4 regions of the Vibrio scophthalmi genome follow, and region 1 is predicted to be linked to each of the others. Evidence: predicted binding sites of a transcription regulator. Region 1 holds the regulator's gene; each other region holds the start of a gene.
What was found. The regulator MetJ, encoded in region 1, represses methionine synthesis genes. The targets are predictions, from matches to a motif close to TTAGACNTNTANANGTCTAA.
Positions count from the first base shown of each region.

Region 1 (5,517 bases):
GAGCTGCTCAAAATTGCCTGCAAATTCAAAACTCAGCATCGAACCAAAGCCTGATTGTTGCTTGAGAGCAATTTCGTGACCAGGATGTTCCGGCAAGCTAGGGTGATAAATACGCTCAATCAGCGAGTGCTTTTTCAGATAGTCGAGAATCTGTGTTGCGCCTTCTTCATGGCTGCGCATACGTGCACCGAGTGTACGTATGCCACGTAGAGTCATGTAGCTATCAAAAGGTGTGCCGGTTGCGCCAATACAGTTCCCCCACCATGCAAGATCTTCTGCATGTTGCTCAGTTTTGGTGATCACCACGCCGCCGATCACATCGGAGTGGCCATTAATAAATTTGGTAGTGGAGTGGATAACAAAGTCTGCGCCCAGTTCGAGAGGCTTTTGGTACACTGGTGTCAAAAAGGTATTGTCGACGGCAACCAAGGTATCTACTTGATGAGCTTGCTGGCACACTTGAGCAATATCGACCACGCGCACCAATGGGTTCGATGGTGTTTCAATCAGCAATAATTTTGGCTTATGAGCTAAAGCTTCTGCGAGTGCTTGCGGATCGGACTGGTCGACAAACAGGACTTTAAAGTCGCCCTTTTGCGCACGAGTATTAAACAGTCGGTAGGTGCCGCCATAACAATCGTGCGGGGCAACAATCAGATCATCCGGGCCAAGAAAGGTTGTCACCCACAAATTCAAAGCGGATGTACCACAGTTGGTCACTACCGCGCCTTTGCCGGATTCCAGCTCGAACAAAGTTTGTTCTAATAAACCGCGATTTGGATTACCAGAACGGGTATAATCGTACTTAGGGACATCACCAAAAGCTGGGAAACCATAATTGGTCGACAGGTAGATCGGTGGAACTACCGCGTGGTGTTGGGTGTCGGACTCAATGCCAGTGCGAACGGCGATAGTGGCTGGTTTGCGGGTGCTCATATGTGTTTCCTTCCGAACAATATTAACTTGTCAGTACGAATAGGTTGATCAGTTAGCAATGCTCTTTTTCCTCGAGTTATTGCTTGATACAACGCATTCACAATCCATTTACTCTACTTTACTTCTCATTTTTTGAGCCGTCAATACATCTAGACGTCTATATGTCTTTGCTTGTAGCCTTAAAAGCCGCTAAAATTACGGATAGCAAAATTTAAATCTAACTACAATGTGAAGGTGCGCAATGGCAGACTGGAATGGCGAATACATAAGTCCATACGCTGAACATGGAAAGAAAAGCGAACAAGTAAAAAAAATTACCGTTTCAATTCCATTAAAAGTATTGAAGGTCTTAACTGATGAGCGTACTCGCCGTCAGATCAATAACCTACGCCATGCTACAAACAGTGAGCTACTTTGCGAGGCATTTTTGCATGCTTACACAGGTCAGCCGCTACCAACGGATGAAGATTTAAGAAAAGATCGTCCAGATGATATTCCAACGGAAGCCAAGCAATTGATGACCGCGATGGGCATCGAATTTGAAGCTTTTGATGACTAATCTTGTTCTTGTTGGAGCGAGCACCATTCCAACCAGAAATAAAAAAACCGCAGTTTAACTGCGGTTTTTTGTTTTTAGTGAAAAAGATTTGAGAATCGAGAGCATCACCTTTAGCCTTTCTCGCTTCTCGCTTCTCGCTTCTCGCTTCTCGCTTCTCTAACCCATATACCCTTCAGGCATTTCAATACGCGCGACACCCGAATCAACCGCCGCTTGAGCAACCGCTTTAGCCACGTGAGGCAGCAGGCGAGGATCCATTGGTTTTGGAATGATGTAGCTTGAACTAAATTCCAAAGATTCGACACCCGCCGCTTTAAGTACTTCAACTGGTACAGGTTCTTTCGCGAGTTGACGAATTGCATCGACTGCGGCCAATTTCATCTCGTCGTTGATTTCACTGGCACGGACATCTAATGCGCCGCGGAAAATAAACGGGAAACACAGTACGTTGTTTACTTGGTTCGGGTAGTCACTACGGCCCGTACCCATGATTAAATCATCACGCACTTGATGAGCCAGTTCCGGTTTGATTTCCGGGTCAGGGTTAGAGCAGGCAAAGACGATTGGCTTATCCGCCATCAGTTTTAGCGCTTCAGGCGGGAGTAGATTAGGGCCTGATACGCCAAGGAACAGATCAGCACCTTCAATCACATCTTCTAACGTGCGTTTATCAGTGTTATTGGCAAACAGCTTTTTATATTCGTTCAAATCATCACGACGAGTGTGGATCACGCCTTTACGATCTAACATGTAGATTTTTTCGCGCATGGCGCCACATTTGATCAGTAGCTCCATACACGCAACCGCAGCCGCGCCAGCGCCCAAACAAACGATGGTCGCATCTTCGAGTTTTTTGCCCTGCAGTTCAACGGCGTTCAACATGCCCGCCGCGGTAACAATTGCCGTACCGTGTTGGTCATCATGGAAGACGGGTACATCACAACGTTCAATCAACTGCTTTTCAATTTCAAAACAGTCTGGCGCTTTAATGTCTTCTAAGTTGATGCCACCAAAGGTATCAGCGATGTTTGCCACCGTATCAACAAACTCCTCAATCGTGCGGTGTTTGACTTCAATATCAATCGAATCTAAGCCAGCAAAGCGTTTGAAGAGCAGCGCTTTACCTTCCATAACAGGCTTTGATGCCAAAGGACCAAGATTACCTAAACCAAGAATTGCCGTGCCGTTTGAGATCACCGCGACCATGTTGCCTTTTGCGGTGTACTTATAAACGTTATCTGGATTTTGCGCGATTTCACGCACAGGTTCAGCCACACCAGGGCTATAGGCTAGGGCAAGATCTAAAGCCGTTTCCGCCGGTTTGGTTAGCTCAACCGCAATTTTACCCGCCGTTGGTAGGGCGTGATAATCCAAAGCTTGTTGGCGGAACTGTTCTTCAGCGGTTAACTCTTGGGAATGGTCATCTGACATAAGGCTAGGCTCTCTATTTTGTATTGATTCTTTTGTGGCAATTGTTAAGCAAAAGTTATTCTAGAGGAAGCAAGTCAAGCTGCATAGCGAGGATTGCGATTGATATTGCTATTGTAGGCCGATTGTTAGCTGATAAGACCAGATCGATCACAAAATGCTAAAGAGAGGGTGTGAAAAGAGGCAAATGAGAGGCAATAAAAAAGGACGCCTAAGCGTCCTTTTTTCAATTTAGTATCAAAGCAGAAATTACTTCTTGCTTGATAGTGCACCGAAGCGCTTGTTGAAGCGATCAACACGGCCGCCTGTATCTACGATACGTTGCTTACCAGTGTAGAATGGGTGACATTTGTCACATACGTCTAGGTGGATAGACTCTTTAGCTAGAGTTGAGTTGAACTCAAAAGAGTTACCGCAAGAACAAGTAGCGCTTACTGCTTTGTATTCTGGGTGGATACCAGCTTTCATGGGAGAACCTCAAATAGGCCGTGTCGCTATCCGAATCTAAGCCGGACACCACACGTGGTTAATAAAAAAATTTCGCTCTACCGCTTAATGAATAAATCACCGAGCCATAGTGCTAAGGCGCAGTATAGTAATGAATCCTCGATTGAGGATCAACTGATTTACCCAAATAAACGCTACTTTTTTCACCAATGACGAGCAGTTTAACATCCATACTCTTATTTGTCCTGAACGGGTGTGCCTTGGGCTTAAAATAGAATCGCTGCGGGTTTTGCTTTAGACTGTTGAGCGTGTACTTCTAACTCATGCTGCTAAATCTATATGCGCCCAACTATTGCTCGAGTGGCCTTGCCCGTTCCACTGGATAAGCAATTCGATTACCTAATCCCTAGCCACCTATTTCCGATTATTGGTGGGCGTGTTGCTGTGCCATTTGGCCGCCAATCCTTAATTGGTATTGTCACTGAGTTAACCAATCAATCTCAGTTTACTCAAAGCCAACTTAAACCAATTAAACAAGTGCTTGATCAGCAGCCCGTTTGGCCTGAATCGCTTTATCAGCTACTTAAATGGTGCAGTCAGTTTTATCAGCATCCACTGGGTGAAACCTTGGCTAATGCGATGCCGTCTGCACTGCGCAAAGGCAAAGCGGCAGATTTCTCGACGCTGGTGGAGTGGCAGTTAACGGAGCAGGGCAAGAATCAGTTGATGCAAGGTCTTGGCCGAGCGGTAAAGCAAGAGCAAGCCATGCGCGCTTTACAATATGGCGCGGTCTCTCATCAGCAACTGCTTGATCAAGACATCAACAGTACGGTACTGAAAAACTTGCTGGAAAAAGGTTGGGTTGAGTCGATTGAGAAAAAACCGACCATTCACGCTTGGCCGCGCGAGATTGAAGCACAAGTTGATAAACCAAAATTAAACCAAGAGCAGGCGGTCGCGATCGCCACCGTAAATAGCTCGGATGGTTTTGCTTGTTACCTATTGGAAGGGGTGACGGGATCGGGGAAAACCGAGGTTTATCTCAACCTGATCAAGCCAGTACTCGAAGCGGGTAAACAAGCCTTGGTTTTAGTGCCTGAAATAGGCTTAACACCACAAACCATCAACCGTTTTCGTAAGCGTTTTAATGTGCCTGTTGAAGTTATCCATTCTGGCTTGAATGAAACTGAGCGCCTGAATGCGTGGTTGTCGGCACGTGATAAAGCGGCGGGGATTGTGATTGGTACGCGCTCGGCGCTGCTAACACCGTTTGCTGATCTCGGCATTATTATTGTCGATGAAGAGCATGACTCTTCTTATAAACAGCAAGACAGCTTGCGCTACCATGCGCGCGATGTGGCGGTAATGCGTGCCAACAAAGCGCAGATTCCGATTGTATTGGGTTCAGCAACGCCGGCATTAGAGACCTTACATAATGCCTTGACGGGTAAGTACCACTATTTGCAATTAACCCAACGTGCTGGCAGTGCGAAACCGACCACCAATAAAGTGCTGGATGTGAAAGGACTTTATTTGGAAAGTGGCTTATCGGCCCCGTTGATTGCAGAGATGCGTAAGCACCTTTCAGCTGGTAATCAGGTGATGTTGTTTCTTAACCGTCGTGGTTTTTCTCCTGCCTTGATGTGTCATGAATGTGGCTGGATTGCAGAGTGTAAACGTTGTGATGCCTACTATACCTATCACCAATACAGCAACGAAATTCGCTGCCATCACTGTGGCTCGCAACAACCGATTATTCATCAGTGTCAGGGTTGTGGCTCGACCAATTTGGTGACGGTTGGGGTAGGGACTGAGCAGCTGGAAGGGCAGCTCAGTCAACTGTTTCCAGAATACAAAGCGATTCGTATTGATCGCGATAGCACTCGGCGAAAAGGCAGCTTAGAAAGTGCCTTGAGCGCGATTCGTAAAGGTGAATATCAAATTTTGATTGGTACGCAGATGCTTGCCAAAGGTCACCATTTTCCTGATGTCACTTTGGTCGCATTGCTTGATGTGGATGGTTCACTGTACAGTAGTGACTTTCGTGCATCAGAGCGTTTGGCACAATTGTTTATTCAGGTGGCGGGTCGAGCTGGGCGAGCCAGCAAGCCCGGTGAGGTGATTTTACAAACCCATCATCCTGAGCA
Region 1 covers NZ_CP134271.1:1,598,651-1,604,167, forward strand. Annotated here, with positions in the region: gene RJD38_RS07305 (O-succinylhomoserine (thiol)-lyase) at 1-936, opposite strand, end outside; gene metJ (met regulon transcriptional regulator MetJ) at 1,178-1,495, shown strand; gene RJD38_RS07315 (malic enzyme-like NAD(P)-binding protein) at 1,652-2,926, opposite strand; gene rpmE (50S ribosomal protein L31) at 3,173-3,391, opposite strand; gene priA (primosomal protein N') at 3,710-5,517, shown strand, end outside.

Region 2 (5,517 bases), 550 kb from region 1:
TAAAAGAGCTAGACAATAAAGGCCACGAGCACGAATAGCTCATCATTCTGCTACTGATAAAAAATACCAATATAAAAAAACCGAGCTCAATCGCTCGGTTTTTCTGTTTAAGAAGCTATTTTTATTTAGCTAGCAAGCGGCAATTAAGCCAGTAACTCTTGCGCAGTATTCACTACGTTCTCAACGGTGAAACCAAACATTTCAAACAGTTGTTCAGCGGGTGCTGACTCACCGAACGTCGTCATACCGATAATACGACCATCAAAACCAACGTACTTGTACCAGAAGTCAGCAATACCAGCTTCAATCGCGATACGCGCTGTCACATCTGAAGGCAATACTGACTCACGGTAAGCCGCATCTTGCTTATCAAAAGCGTCTGTCGCTGGCATTGATACGATGCGTACCGCTTTACCTTGCGCCGTTAGCTCTTCTGCCGCTTTCACTGCTAGCTCAACTTCAGAGCCAGTTGCGATAAGGATTAGCTCAGGCTTACCTGCGCAATCTTTTAGGATGTAGCCGCCGCGAGCGATGTTCGCCACTTGCTCTGCATCACGAGGTTGTTGTGCTAGGTTTTGACGCGAGAAGATAAGCGCTGATGGGCCATCTTTACGTTCAATCGCCAGTTTCCATGCTACCGCAGATTCAACTTGGTCACATGGACGCCATGTGCTCATGTTTGGTGTTAGGCGTAGTGACGCGATTTGCTCAACCGGTTGGTGAGTTGGGCCATCTTCGCCCAGACCGATAGAGTCGTGGGTGTAAACTTGGATGTTCTGCACTTTCATCAGAGCAGCCATACGCATTGCGTTACGTGCGTATTCCATGAACATTAGGAATGTTGCACCGTAAGGAACAAAACCACCGTGCAGTGCGATACCGTTCATGATCGCAGTCATACCAAATTCACGTACACCGTAGTGAATGTAGTTACCAGAGAAGTCATCTGCCGTTAGCGATTTAGAACCCGACCACATAGTCAGGTTTGAAGGCGCTAGGTCAGCAGAGCCGCCCATGAACTCAGGTAGCATTGCGCCAAACGCTTCTAGCGCGTTTTGCGATGCTTTACGTGATGCGATGTTAGCAGGGTTTGCTTGTAGATCAGCGATGATTTGGTTGGCTTTCGCTTCCCATTCTGCTGGCAAGTCACCGTTTACACGACGCTTAAATTCAGCCGCTTCTGCTGGGTAAGCCGCTGCGTAAGCTGCGAATTTATTATCCCATGCCGCTTCTTTGTCTGCGCCAGCCGCTTTTGCATCCCACTCAGAGTAGACATCTGCTGGAATTTCAAATGCTGGGTGTTCCCAACCAAGGAATTCACGCGCTGCTGCAATTTCTTCCGCGCCTAGTGGTGCACCGTGGCAGTCATGAGAGCCTGATTTATTTGGCGAACCAAAACCGATGATGGTTTTAGTACAAATAAGAGTAGGGCGTGGATCTGCTTTTGCCGCTTCAATCGCTGCATTGATGGCGTCAGCATCGTGACCGTCAACCGCAGGGATAACATGCCAGCCGTATGCTTCAAAACGTTTAGGCGTATCGTCAGAGAACCAACCTTCTACGTGGCCATCGATAGAGATGCCGTTATCATCCCAAAACGCGATTAGCTTACCAAGACCTAATGTGCCCGCAAGAGAACAAGCTTCATGCGAGATACCTTCCATCAAACAACCATCACCCATGAAAACATAAGTGTGGTGGTCAACGATGTCGTGGCCTTCTTTATTGAACTGTGCTGCCAATGACTTTTCAGCCATCGCCATACCAACCGCGTTAGTAATGCCTTGACCTAGAGGACCGGTTGTTGTTTCGATGCCCGGCGCGTAACCATATTCTGGGTGACCAGGTGTTTTTGAATGCAATTGACGGAAGTTCTTCAGATCGTCAATTGATAACTCGTAACCACTTAGGTGTAGCAAAGAGTAAATCAGCATAGAACCGTGGCCGTTCGATAGAATAAAACGGTCGCGATCTGCCCACTCAGGGTTCGCTGGGTTGTGGTTTAGGTGAGAGCGCCAAAGTACTTCAGCGATATCTGCCATACCCATTGGTGCGCCAGGGTGGCCCGAGTTAGCTTGTTGAACGCCATCCATGCTAAGTGCGCGGATTGCATTTGCTAGGTGTTTACGAGAAGACATGTCTGCTCCTAAGTGCAAGTAAGCGAGTTGATATAGGGATATATTGTGGGCGGTATTCTCTCAAAGCACCTATAGCACTGCAAACGTTTTCCCGACAAAAAAGCCACAAATATTCGGATTTTCACCGCGCTTTTACTAAAGTTCTTTCATTCGTCGATTTAAAAAGCAAACGTTTGGTTTTTAGATAGTTGAAAAAAGAGCTTGTAATTCGAACATTCAAATTTAAAATAGACGTCTAGATGTAGAAACACCTACATAGCTGAAGACTATTTTTGATACAGATATCGATTGTCTGTATCGACGAACAAACATGGAGTTCACATGGCTAAGCACCTATTTACCTCTGAGTCAGTTTCAGAAGGCCATCCAGATAAAATTGCAGACCAAATTTCTGATGCAGTTCTTGACGCGATCTTAGAACAAGATCCGAAAGCACGTGTTGCGTGTGAAACCTACGTAAAAACCGGCATGGTGATGGTAGGCGGCGAAGTGACAACTTCAGCATGGGTTGATATCGAAGAGATCACTCGTGAAACTGTCCGTGAAATTGGCTACGTACACTCAGATATGGGCTTTGATGCGAACTCTTGTGCTGTTCTCAACACCATCGGTAAGCAATCGCCAGACATCAACCAAGGTGTTGATAAAGCTGATCCGAAAGAGCAAGGTGCGGGTGACCAAGGTATCATGTTTGGTTATGCAACCAACGAAACTGATATTCTAATGCCAGCGCCAATCACTTACTCTCACCTACTTGTGAAAAAACAAGCAGAAGTGCGTAAGAGCGGCAAGCTAGATTTCCTTCGCCCTGACGCGAAATCTCAAGTTACTTTCCAATACGATCAAGGCAAAATTGTTGGTATTGATGCTGTAGTACTTTCAACCCAACACTGTGATTCTGTAACGACACCCGATCTACGTGAAGCAGTAATGGAAGAGATCATCAAGCCAGTATTGCCAGCAGAATGGCTAAATAAAGAAACCAAATTCTTTATTAACCCAACCGGTCGTTTTGTTATCGGTGGCCCAATGGGTGACTGTGGTCTAACGGGTCGTAAGATCATCGTTGATACCTACGGCGGTGCAGCTCGTCACGGTGGCGGTGCATTCTCAGGTAAAGATCCATCAAAAGTTGACCGTTCAGCAGCTTACGCAGCTCGTTACGTTGCGAAAAACATTGTCGCTGCTGGCATGGCTGACCGTTGTGAAATTCAATTGTCTTACGCTATCGGTGTTGCGGATCCAACATCAATCATGGTGGAAACGTTCGGTACAGAAAAAGTATCACACGACATCATCATCGAAGCCGTTCGCCAACACTTCGACCTACGCCCATACGGCTTGCAAGAAATGTTGAACCTGCTTCAACCTATCTACAAACAAACCGCGGCTTACGGCCACTTCGGTCGTGAAGAGTTCCCATGGGAAGCGACTGATAAAGCGGCAATCCTACGCGATTTCGCTGGCATTAAGTAATCGCTTAGTGCTACCACGCTCTAAGCCCTCGCCTTTGCGGGGGCTTTTTGTTTTAGTCTGCTCCCCCGCCCTCTTCTCCATTCTCCATTCTCCATTCTCCATTCTCCAACTATCTAAAAGTGAAATAGACCAACCAATGAGCAAATAATTTGTAAATTCGCTCATTGTTGCCAATAGTTAAAATAATGTTAAATGTGCATTGTGCGCATATAACGCTGAGATTAATCTTCAGACCTTTATGAGGAAGAACATTGATGCTCAGACAATGATGTCAGCTAGAGCGAGTTTGATGTCCCGCCAGTCAGTCTGCCATTACATCACCACTGAAACAGTGGTTACTGTGGGATACCATCAAGGAGGAGTTATGCCTCATACCGTGAATCCATCGGACTTTAAGCGTGAACAAAAGGAAGTCCCCAACCATGAATACGCTCGAACCATACCTTGCAATCAAGTCAGCATCAGCGCGCCTTTTCATTGGCTCGCGCTAGGACTGCATGACTTAGTAAAAATGCCACTCATTAGTGCCTTCTATGGCTTGTGCTTTATGGCTGCCGCCATCGGTATTGTGTTACTGGTGCAATGGCAAGGCACCCATTTAGTCGTGATGCCGAGTTTAGTGGTCTACATGCTCATCGGGCCATTTCTAGCGCTGGGATTATATGATGCCAGTTGGGCGAGAGAACGTGGCCGCAATGCCAGCCTATTTCATTCGATCAAAGCCATCAGCCGCAACTCTAGCTCTCAATGGGCATTTGCCGTATTGCTTGCTGTGTGCATGATCTTTTGGATGCGTATCGCCGCCTTGCTGCATGCGCTTTACCCTTCTGTGCAGGGTGCACCGCTAACCGATTTTTTACCATTTTTAGTCATCGGTTCCATCGTCGGGTTTGTGCTCGCCTGTGCCGTATTTTGTCTTTCTGCATTTTCCATCCCACTAATGATGGAACGCCGAGTCGACATGATGACAGCGGTATTTACCAGCTTTAATGCCGTGAAAAGCAACATCCCCGCGATGATTGTGTGGGCAGCCATCATTTGTGGTGGGATCTTAATTGGCTTTGCCACCTATGGCATCGGCATGCTGTTTACTATGCCAATATTGGGGTACGGAACTTGGCACGCTTATCATGAGGTGATTAAGAAGAAACATCACCCTTAACAGATTGAGCGCTTCACTATATGATGCAGTCAGCTCGGCCTTTGCGCTGAGCTGCTTTTTTATGGAGAGAGCGTGGATAAAGAACTCAACTATCAAGCTATACGCAAAGTAGCCGATTGCATAACACTTGCCGAACAGGCCTTTAAGCGCCCTTTTGCTCAGCCTGCACTCAACTATCAACTGCGTGGCAAAGCGGCAGGAAAAGCCTACTTACAACTCAACCAAATCCGCCTCAATCCAGTCCTATTCATCGAAAACCAAAAAGCCTTTTTGGATGAAGTCATTCCTCATGAAGTCGCACACTTGATCACTTATCAAGTCTATGGCCGAGTGCGCCCCCATGGCGCGCAATGGAAAGGGGTTATGGAGGCCGTATTTGGCGTTCCCGCTCATACAACCCATCGCTTTGCTACTCAGTCAGTAGAAGGGAAAACCTTTCAATATCGTTGTGGGTGCCGCGATTACCCGCTAACCATTCGCCGTCATAACAAGGTTCTGCGCGGGCAAATGAGTTACCGCTGCCAGCAATGCAAACAGCTGCTCAGCTTTACAGGCAAACAACTCAGCTAAAGACCACCGACAAACTTCAATTTACAAAATTACCACCTATATAGCAGTAAGTTGAGTGATATCATGCAAAAAGACATTCCTTTATAAGACTTTTTCATGCGTACACTCTCCTGTTTATTGCTGGCGCTTGCCGCGAGCAATGTTGTAGCAGCTCCCCCTAGTTCCTTTTCG
Region 2 covers NZ_CP134271.1:1,050,099-1,055,615, forward strand. Annotated here, with positions in the region: gene RJD38_RS04680 (hypothetical protein) at 1-38, shown strand, start outside; gene tkt (transketolase) at 144-2,138, opposite strand; gene metK (methionine adenosyltransferase) at 2,460-3,614, shown strand; gene RJD38_RS04695 (DUF2189 domain-containing protein) at 3,979-4,776, shown strand; gene RJD38_RS04700 (SprT family zinc-dependent metalloprotease) at 4,849-5,346, shown strand; gene RJD38_RS04705 (endonuclease) at 5,443-5,517, shown strand, end outside.
Region 2: metK (methionine adenosyltransferase) is a predicted target of MetJ. The motif match lies at 2,366-2,385, and genes of this name have one in related genera.

Region 3 (5,517 bases), 1.6 Mb from region 1:
TTATTACTCCTTATGTGCGTCAGTCTCTATAGACGTAAGTATATGTAACTCATAATGTTGTGTCGACATTAGAGCCGTCACGTGATTAAGTGACGGCTCTATTTTTGGAGAGTAGAAATAGTTTGTAGTGCTAGTACGAGGATCGGGGGTTTGTTATCATAAGCCTTTCTTTTTTGACTTGATGTTTTCATTACAATGATTCAGCAATTGTTAGCAACGTTTGCACCTATGCTATTGGGTGCGCAACTCATCTTAACACTCGTGTTGGTCAAGGGCGAAATCTGCCCAGGGCAACGCGGCCGCGTGCATAAAATGCTGACCCCTTTGGTCGTGTTATGGCTGGCTGTCGCTTCTTTAAAAATTGAAGCTTTCATGGTGGCAGCCGCAATCGGTTATTTTTATTCTCAGGTGCAAACCGGAAAAACGCGAGAAAAAGGCCCGTTATGGCTGTTATATCTCGCTAACGGTCTCGCAGTTGCTTACGTTGGAATTATGATTGGTGAGCAAACGAGTATTGCATCAGGGGCGAATATTTTGGTGCAAGTCCTGCTTCTTGGCGGCTGTTTTGGCCAACTGTTGCTCGTGGTCGTGCGTTCACGCCTGCAAGCTTTTCAGCGTATTTTACCCGTTGTTGGCGTATTAGCGGCGATGTTGACGGCGATTACTTTAGTCTTTCAAGCGTACAGTTTGAGCGAAGAAGCACTGCTGGCGATCAGCTTACCCACCATCCTAGGCATGATTTTGCTTATCTCTGCCGTGGTCGTGTGGTGTTTCCATCTATTTACTACTAAAGCAGTCAGCAAAGGCCAATTGGGCTTCGCTTTGGTTATTTTAGTGGTAGTGACGGTCGTCAATCAGCCTATGTTTGATCAAGTATTTAGCCAGCCACTCGTCGGCTAACAGGCGCTTAAACGAAATTCGATCTGCCTCACTTTTAATTTCGCTAATCAGAGCTAGGCTTTTAAATATGAGCTTGGCAACAAGTCTGTTGGTAGGCAATGCCTTGAAATGATAGGGAGTGGAGTTATGGATTTAAGCGACGTTCGTGGTTTTGATAGCATTATCCTTCTCGGTATCGTCAATGAGAAGTTGCGCCTAGAGTGCGATAGCTTCGATGATCTGGTCAGTATGTATGAGATGGATGTAGAGCAGGTCGTTGGTAAGTTGGATGTTTTAGGCTATCAATATGATCCGCTCACAAATCAATTCAAAGCCTACCAGCGCTAATGTAATCGTGGCAGGTATGATAACAACCAATAAAAAGAGGCATTGATTGCCTCTTTTTTATGTTTAGAACATCATTCCCACGACGATTAGGCGAGGGTAATCCCTTCTAAATGGCTTTTACACTGTTGTTTTGCTGTCGTGAAGAAGGCTTGTAGATAGCGTTTTTCTTTATCAGAATTACGTGTTGCTGCAAACAGACGTCGAGATAGGCCATCACCCAGTGGTACGCTGCTGATCAATCCTTGGCGTGAAAATTCACTGATTGCCCAATTGGGTAATGCCGCCACACCCAATCCCGCTGACACCATTTGCACCAGCATTAAGGTATTATCGCACTGCTTCCATTTTGCTGGCTCAATCCCTGCTGGTTGTAAGAAGTGCTTAACCACATCTAAGCGCTGCTTTTGCACAGGGTAGGAGATCATGGTTTGATCGGCTAAGTCTTGCGGCTCAATCTGGGTTTGATTGGCAAGTGGGTGATTGACGGCGGTAATCAGGCGCATCTCAAAATCAAAGAGAGGTTCAAAATGCACTTCCGAACGTGGTTGAATATCGGAGGTGATCACCAAATCCAATTCTCCGCTCATTAAGGCAGGTAAAGGCTCAAAGCCAAAACCAGAAGAAAAATCGAGTGTGACGCTGGGCCAAGTGACTTGATATTCTTTGAGCGCGGGCATCAACCATTGAAAGCAAGAGTGGCATTCAATCGCCATATGCAGTCGGCCGTTCACATCTTCTTTTAAACTTGCTAGCTCATTTTCTGCTTTTGCTAGTCGTGGCATGATGTCATCAGCAAGGCGCAACAAAATTTCACCTTCTGAGGTAAATTTGACTGGCCGTGTTTTGCGCAGAAACAACTGACCACCAAGGCGAGATTCAAGATCTTTGATCTGATGTGATAACGCTGATTGAGTTAAATGGAGCGAGGTTGCGGTGGCCGTCAACGAACCTGTCTCTCGCAAAGAGGCCAGTGTTCTTAAATGTTTTAATTCGATCATGAATTCCCTTCAGCTGCATTTCCTTTGCATGAATAGAGTTAACCTACCTGTTTTAACATCACAAGTAAACGTCTAGACGTCTATTTGTGTTTCCTTTACGTCCCGGTTATAAATTCCTTGTTGTAACACCATGAATTTTACTCATATACAAGTTGAATAATTGTAGGTTGTTCATAGTGAAAAGAAATTGGATAGTTTGGACATCCAGACATCTTATTTGCACCTTTAATGCACAAGATGCTCTGTCACAGAATTGATACTTTGGCTTGGTAAAAGGAATTAAAGATATGACAACGACAACGCACATTTTAGGCTACCCAAGAATCGGTGAAAAACGTGAATTAAAATTCGCATTAGAGAAGTACTGGCGCGGTGAAATCGAACAGGCTGAGCTAAAACAAGTCGGGGCAGATCTACGATCTAAAAACTGGCAAACTCAAGCGGACGCGGATTTGAGCTTCGTAGTGGCAGGTGATTTTGCTTGGTATGATCATGTGTTAACCACAACATTGCTGCTTGGTCATGCACCGAAACGTCATAGCGATGGCTTCCCTGATTTGGATACTCTATTCCGTGTTGGTCGCGGGCAATCACAAGCGAACTGTGGCTGCTCTGGCAGTGCCGCATCCGACATGACCAAGTGGTTTAACACCAATTATCACTATATCGTGCCTGAGTTTAGCAAAGACGACAGTTTTGAAGTGAGCTGGCCACAGCTCTTTGAGGAAGTGAACGAAGCAGTCAAAGCCGGTCACAATGTAAAGCCCGTTCTGCTTGGTCCTCTTAGTTATCTCTACTTAGGTAAAGAAGTGGAAGAAGGGTTTGACCGCTTAACACTATTGCCTCGTTTACTCAGTGCATACCAAGCGATATTGGCTAAATTGGCCAAGCAAGGTGTTGAATGGGTGCAAATTGATGAGCCAATTCTTTCGCTAGAGCTGGAAAAGCCTTGGTTAGACTCGTTTAAATTAGCGTATCAAGTGATTCGTAGCGATGTAAAAGTGCTCTTAACCACTTACTTTGATTCGGTTGAAGATACCTTAGATCGTATTGTCGCTTTAGAAGTGGATGGTTTACACATTGATGCCTCGGCGGCGCCTGCGCAATTGAACACGGTTGCTGAAAAGCTGCCTCAAGGCTGGGTACTTTCAGCGGGAGTGGTTAATGGCCGTAACGTATGGCGAGCGGATCTGGCAAGCCAACTAGAGACCTTGCAACCGCTTAAAGAAAAACTGGGTGACAAGCTATGGGTTGCAAGTTCATGTTCGCTTTTGCATAGCCCGGTGGATCTTGAATTAGAAACCAATTTATCAGAAGAGGTTCGCAGCTGGTTTGCTTTTGCTAAACAGAAAGTTTCGGAAGTCGCTCTACTTGGTAAGGCGCTCGATGGTGACCAAGCCTCCATCGCTGCGTGTGAGTCTTACAGCGCGCCAATCAAAGCGCGTAAGAGCGCAACACATGTAAATAAACCACAAGTGCAACAACGTCTAAGTGGCATCACCAAAGCTTTGGCTGAGCGAAGTGCGCCGTATAAAGAGCGTGCAGCTCACCAAGCTGAGGTCCTCGGTTTACCGCTGTTCCCAACCACGACGATTGGCTCGTTCCCTCAAACTAGCGAAATCCGTTTGCAACGTAGCGCGTTTAGAGCGGGCAAATTGTCTCAGGCAGAATACGATGTTGCATTGAAAGGCCATATTGAAGATGCCGTTAAGCGCCAAGAAGCCCTTGACCTTGATGTACTGGTTCATGGTGAAGCGGAGCGTAACGACATGGTGGAGTACTTTGCTGAGAATCTGGCCGGTTTCCAAACCACGAAATTTGGCTGGGTACAAAGTTACGGCTCTCGCTGCGTGAAGCCTGCGATTGTGGTTGCGGACATTGAGCGTGAGCAACCAATGACGGTGGGTTGGTCTACTTATGCGCAGTCTTTAACCAGCAAGCAGATGAAAGGCATGCTGACTGGCCCTGTGACGATTCTATGTTGGACATTTCCTCGAGAAGATATCACCCGTGAGGAGATTGCGAACCAATTGGCACTCGCCCTACGTGATGAGGTGTCGGACTTACAAGATGCAGGCATTAATATTATTCAGATTGATGAACCTGCTATTCGTGAAGGGTTACCGCTGAAGAAACGCGATCACAAGGCGTACTTGGAGTGGGCCGTCGATGCCTTTAAGATTTCTGCTGCTAGTGCAAAACCAGAGACGCAAATCCATACGCACATGTGTTATTCGGAGTTCAATGAAATCATTGATTCAGTTGCCGCGCTAGATGCTGACGTGATTACCATTGAAACCTCACGTTCAAATATGGAACTGCTGAAAGCATTCGAGGAGTTCAATTACCCGAATGAAATTGGCCCTGGTGTTTATGATATTCACTCACCAAACATTCCATCAGAAGAGTGGATTGAGGGTTTGATTAACAAAGCCGCAGAGCAGATCCCGGCGCAACGTTTGTGGGTGAATCCAGATTGTGGTCTCAAAACCCGTAACTGGGCGGAAACGGAAATCTCGCTAGCGAACATGGTTTCAGCGGCGAAGAAGCTGCGTAAAGAATTTGCTTAATCTTTAGTTAGGCATCGTTTAAACGAACAAGACCCACTCAATGAGTGGGTCTTGTGGTTAGCAGAGTGATTAAATTCACTTAGGTGTTAACTGAGGATAATCAGCAGCGTACCGCCAAGTGTCATTAAGATATTGGCGATAGCGTAGGTGCCTGCGTAACCTAGTGCGGGAATGGTCGATTTTGCGTGTTCATTAACGATGTCCATTGCTGGCCCACACGTACGAGCACCGATGATGGCACCAAACAACAGCGCGCGGTTCATCTTCAATACATAAGCACCAACCAAGTAAGCAAAAACCACGGGTACAACGCTGACCAAGAAAGCCAAGCCAATCACTTGTGGGCCGGTATGAGTGAGATGCTCAAACATTTTTCCACCCGCACTTAAACCAATTCCCACCATGAAGAACATTAAACCGAGGTCTTTGACCATGTTCAGCGCCCCTTGTGGTACATAACCAAAAGTAGGGTGGTTGGCACGTAAGAAACCTAGCGTAATCCCTGACAACAATAGGCCAACGGCGTTACCAAGGCCGAATGAGACTTGACCGAAAGTCATAGTGATCAAGCCAAACAGAATGCCTAAGATAAAGAAGCTACAGAAGGCGAGGAGATCGGCCATTTGGCTATGAATCGAGATGAAACCGATTTTTTCCGCTAGGCCATGTACGCGACTCTTTTCACCACTGACCTGTAATACATCACCTTTCGCCAGGACGAT
Region 3 covers NZ_CP134271.1:3,276,221-3,281,737, reverse strand. Annotated here, with positions in the region: gene RJD38_RS14860 (Ig-like domain-containing protein) at 1-48, shown strand, start outside; gene RJD38_RS14855 (hypothetical protein) at 196-900, shown strand; gene RJD38_RS14850 (DUF4250 domain-containing protein) at 1,027-1,227, shown strand; gene RJD38_RS14845 (LysR substrate-binding domain-containing protein) at 1,314-2,225, opposite strand; gene metE (5-methyltetrahydropteroyltriglutamate--homocysteine S-methyltransferase) at 2,513-4,795, shown strand; gene RJD38_RS14835 (aspartate:alanine antiporter) at 4,882-5,517, opposite strand, start outside.
Region 3: metE (5-methyltetrahydropteroyltriglutamate--homocysteine S-methyltransferase) is a predicted target of MetJ. The motif match lies at 2,290-2,309, and genes of this name have one in related genera.

Region 4 (5,517 bases), 1.6 Mb from region 1:
AGGGCAGAAGATCAGTCGATTTGTTGCGTGGAGCTTTAAAGACCAAGCTCAGCGAGCAGCATGGTTAGCGCTCAAATCTCGCTAATACTCGTAAAACCCTGTTTAAGCCCGCTGCTAATGCGGGCTTTTTTGTGACCGTGATTGATGTTGATGGTTTGAAACGCGGCTTTATAGTTATCCCAGATCATGTGTTGATTGCGGCCAGTTGCTGCTGATAGCGTTCGACAAGGGTTGCGTTGTCGGCTTTGGTTTCTAGTGCAATCATTAACGTAAGTACCTTACGCTTCACTGGCAAATTTAACTCTTCGGTCTGCATTAATCGAAACAATCGCAAGCGAGCCTCATTCAGTTGGCTCTGGCTAATTTCAAGCTTTGCTAAGTTCAATATTGCACGATGGCGCGTCGGCTCATAATCAATCGCTCTTGAGAAATAGATCATGGCTTTATCGATGTCTCCTGATTTGATGGCGCAAAAGGCGGCATTTTCATAACTAGCCGAAATGGAATAATACCTCGGCTGTTTGATAGCTTGTTTGAAATAACCTTCAGCCGCGGTGAAGTTACCTTGTTTACAAAGAAAGGTACCGTAGTTATTGAGTACGTTGCCATTGTTGGGGTGTAAAGCGAGTGTTTTGCGATACAAGTTTTCCGCGTATTGGTATTCACCCACTTGTTGGTGATAGTGGGCGAGTGAGAGTTGAGCGCGATAGTAATCAGGTGTGTGTTGTAGGGCTTTTTCAAAATTCTCCCGCGCTTTTGCTAGGTTACCTTGTTGCAGATAGCCAATCCCAAGTTCAATCCGTGCTTCGGCTTTTTCTTGGGATGAGATATTGAGTGTTACACGTTCATCGGTGTGAATGGTGACACAGGCGGAAAGTAATAACAGACAGTTGGTGGCGATAAGTGTCTGTTTGTTTATGATAAATTTGCTAATGCAAGATGTCATGACCAACCCCTTGGTTATGAGAGGATTATAATCACGGCAAAGCGCGGAAAGCCCTGTAGAGCGAGTGAGTATATGGTTAACATGCGAGTTGAACGGCAGCAAATAATGTAAAAAAAGGCCATGCGTGATGGCCTTTTGGGAGTGTTGTCGTGGTTCGAGAGTGGTTTACTCTTGTCTTTCCGATTAGTCGTCTTTAGTAAAGTTCGCTTCACTAAAGTGCTCAAGGTCAAACGGTGTTTGTTGATAAACACAGTAGTTGAGCCAGTTTGAAAACAATAGGTGACCATGGCTACGCCAACTGGCGCGTGGATTGTTCTGTGGGTCGTTATTTGGGTAGTAGTTTACCGGAACAACGGGTTCCATCCCTTCATTACTATCTCGCACATATTCATTGTGTAAGGTATGGGCATCGTATTCAGGGTGTCCTGTAACAAACACATTGCGCTTGTCTTTCGTTGACGCTAAGTAAACACCAGCCACATCGGATGTGGCTAGAATATCCAGATCAGTGTGTTCGCTTAAATACTCTGACGAGAAATCAGCATAACGAGAATGGGGCGCTAGAAACTCATCATCAAAACCACGTAGTAGAGCATGGAAAGGTTGCTGCACTTGATGGCGATATACGCCAGACAGCTTCTCTTTACGAGTTCGTTTCGGTAAATCGTAGAGCAGTTTTAAGCCCGCTTGCGCCGCCCAGCACACATACAGCGTCGAGGTGACATGTTCTTTGGCCCAGCTCATAATATTCTTTAAGTGATCCCAATAAATCACATCCTCAAATTGCACCAAACCCAGAGGGGCACCGGTGATGATCATGCCATCAAAATTACGTTGCTTGACCATTTCAAATTGACGATAGAAGGTATCAAGATGTTGAGTGGGTGTATTCTTACTTGGACGGTTATCAATGCGCAGCAATTCAATATCTACTTGCAGCGGGCTATTTGATAACAGGCGCAAAAACTGAGTTTCCGTCTCGATTTTTTTCGGCATTAGATTGAGGATTAACACCTTCAGTGGACGAATGTTCTGTGTCGCAGCACGAGTTTCGGGCATAACGAAGATATTTTCTTCGCGTAGCACATCTGAAGCGGGTAATTGATCGGGGATCCTAATCGGCACAGCTTTCTCCCTAAAGCAGCTTTGGACGTCTATACATCCAAACTTACCTGAATCAATTTGAGATGTCGATAACAAATTTAAGTATAATCAACAGCAATTGTTCAATATTCCCTAAGCCCCATTAGCAGTATGCCTAAATTAACACTTATTCGTGGTTTACCCGGTTCGGGAAAGAGCACTCTGGCAAGCACTTATCAAACTGCTCATTTTGAAGCGGATATGTATTTTGCTCTCACAACCGGTGAGTATCATTTTGATCCGTTGCAATTGGAAGATGCCCATCAGTGGTGCCAAGCGCAGACGGAAGCGGCCCTTAAAAATGGTCAAGATGTAGTGGTTTCCAATACGTTCGTTCGCCGTTGGGAAATCAAACCCTATTATCAGATGGCGAAGAAGTTAGGGGCTGAATTTGAAGTGATTGAATGTCTCGGTCAGTATCAAAATATTCATGGGGTATCGCAAGCGGTGATTGAGAAAATGCGCAGTCGCTGGCAGTCATGGCAATAGGCTTCATCACTGCTGGTGAAAAACGGCTAAATATATGAGTAAAAAATAAAGCGTGGTTGATTGACCACGCTTTATTTTTATCGATAACAGCTAATAAGCAAGCTCACTATTTATGGTGAGCTTTCTGCTTGCCTCGATGTACTGACCAAAGCGCCAAGCTAAACCAAGCGATGGCTTGTAGCCAAAGCTGGGTGTAATGTGGTGCGACTTGTTGCCAATCAGCCCCCATTTGATTCAGCGCCAAGAATCCTTGTATCGCGGCGGTACTTGGGAAGAGATTCGCTAGCCAAAGCACAATGTTAGGAATGGATTGTGTCGGCCAAATAAAACCCGCACTGAATATGAGTGGCATGGAGCTTATCAGTACCACCAGAGTGACTAATTCTCGGCGTGGTAATATTTGCCCAAGCCATATTCCGATCGCGCTGGTAGCGATTAAAAACGGCAGTAGCATGGTGAGCAACTGGCTGATAGGGGCGAGTTGGTTAACACTGTACATCGTAAAGCTAGCACCGAAGTAATACATGCTAAGTAGGTAATAGATTATCACCAAGATACAGGTGCGAACCGTGATGAGCTGGAGCGCTGGCGTGCGGCTCCAATACCCTTTACCGTGTTTTTGTGTCCCGCCAAGCAATCCTGCTGCCATTGCAAGAGTTTGCTGCAGAATTAAAACAAAAACCGCCGGAACAACATAATCTAGATAGCCCATGCGAGGATTAAAAGTAGGCTTCATATTGAGCTGACTTGGTGCGTATTGATTCACCGCTTGTTCAATCGGAGTTCCTTCAATCACCAATTTACTGACGGTTGATTTGGCCGCTAGTGTGCCGCCTGCGTGGGCTAAGCCTTCGACAATAGTGCCGTAAACCAAGAAATAAGAGGCATCACCTGCGTAAGCCAGCGTGGGGCTTTTACCCATTAACAAATCTTTGTAGAAGTGTTCTGGAATCACTAATATGCCGCTCACATCGCCGTTTAAGAACGCCTCTTTTGCGCCGATGATTGAGCTATCTCTACGGACAATATTGACTTGTGGTGTTGCATCAACCATACGTTCGAGCTGGTAACTGGTTTGACTCAAGTCCAAGTTCACAACAGTAATTTTTTGCTCTAGCGGGGTTTGATTGCTATACGGCAATGGGTATAGAAAAGAGTAGAAAACCACGCCGCCAAATACCGTGAGCATGACGACTGGATTGGTTAACAGGGCTTTTAATTCAGCTTTAATTAACGACCACAAACTCATGCTAATCGCTCCTGTTTTAAGTGCTTTTTCACCAGCACAAGAGTGAGCAACAATGGCAGGGCATAGCCCAGCATCGGTAACAGTTCATTGAGCGCAACGGGCCAGGGTTCGCCGTAGCTGACTTGGTTAACTTGCAGTTCGATGTAGTGGCTGATGGGTAATAAACTCCGCCAAAATTGCGCCAAGCTGTTCATATCGGTCACTGGAAAGGTGATACCCATAAAAGCAAAACTAGGCGCGGTGAATGCGCCAGCAAAGCTCATCGCCCGCGCAGGATCGAGTGTCATAAAAAAGAAGAAACTTCCCATGATCATGCAGGCAATCGCAGTAACAAATTGGCCAACAACAAGCAGGAATAAGCTGCCATTCATCGGCCATTTCAAACCGATATAGAACCAACACAAAAACGCAAAACCTTGTAGAACAAAAATAGGCAAGTAGGGCGCTAATGTATTTAGGATCTGTTTTGCGGGTCTTTCACCTAGCCAAGATCGTAAACCTCGCATGCGGTGATTGGCCGTTAAAATTAAAATCGTACTCACAACTACAACGATTTGCCATAATGCAGGCACGACCGCTGACACTAAAAACTGCGCATAGTTGCTGTTTTTATTAAACAGTGGGGTTATTTGAGTACGAATTGGGACGGCGTTTGCCATCGCACTGGTGATGGTTTGGTTACCCAGAGTAAGATTCTTCATCGTGGTAACTTGAGCGTTAAACGTCCCTTGTGCTTGCAAAAAGGCGGAATTGACTAATTTACCGATCAGGATGGTTTGGCTGTTATAAAAGACTGAGACTCGCGGCATTAAGCCTTTGTTTACATCGCTGTCAAAGTTACTTGGGATTATCGCATAAGCGTAGATTTTACCCTCAACCAGTGCTTGTTTCGCCTGTTCAACGCTTTGCAATTGCTGGATCACAGCCATGCTTGACGTCGCATCGTAGTAGCGCGTTAAGGTTTGAGACATTTCGCTATGAGAAAAGTCCACCACGGCAATGGGAAGGTCACGAGCGATTCCGTGTGAGAAGACGGCCCAAATCGACAGCGCCAAGGCGACCGGCAACCAGGTTAGGCTGGAAAGCAACCAGCCGTCTCGTCGAACTATCTGCCATTGACTAATAGTGTGTGAATCGCTTGCCATTACAATTCAACCGCTACGCTCATGCCCATACGCAATTCTGGTTCTGCCTTGGTTGGGCGAGCTTCGACCTCAAAAGTTCGTAAATCAAAGCCTTGAGAAGCATCAGTTGAACGCCATGTTGCAAAGTCACCCATCACAGCAATGTGAGTCACGGTAAACTCAACCGTTTTGTCCAAAGCGGGTAGGTAAGCGTTAAATGTTGCTCCTTTTTGGAAGTGTTTCAGCCAATCTTCACGCACATTCAACACCGCCCACGAATCTTGTCTATCAACCACGGTAACCACAGGGAAACCTTGAGGTGCTAGCTCGCCACTTTGCAGTAGAACTTGAGAAACTTCGCCATCAAACCAACTCATGACTTGTGTATCGGCGGCGAAAGCCTCCACTTCGGCGACTGCGCCTGCGGCCATACGCGCTTTTTCAGCTGCCGCGACTTTGGTCTCATCACGAGCGCCTTCTTTGGCCATTTGATACATTTGGAAAGCGGCACTTTGTGTATATTTTGCTGCTTGCCACTGAGTTAGGGCCTCATCGCGCTTTTGCTC
Region 4 covers NZ_CP134271.1:3,190,279-3,195,795, reverse strand. Annotated here, with positions in the region: gene rlmF (23S rRNA (adenine(1618)-N(6))-methyltransferase RlmF) at 1-85, shown strand, start outside; gene pilW (type IV pilus biogenesis/stability protein PilW) at 185-946, opposite strand; gene metA (homoserine O-acetyltransferase MetA) at 1,130-2,071, opposite strand; gene RJD38_RS14435 (ATP-binding protein) at 2,201-2,578, shown strand; gene RJD38_RS14430 (ABC transporter permease) at 2,685-3,827, opposite strand; gene RJD38_RS14425 (ABC transporter permease) at 3,824-4,972, opposite strand; gene RJD38_RS14420 (HlyD family secretion protein) at 4,972-5,517, opposite strand, start outside.
Region 4: metA (homoserine O-acetyltransferase MetA) is a predicted target of MetJ. The motif match lies at 2,093-2,112, and genes of this name have one in related genera.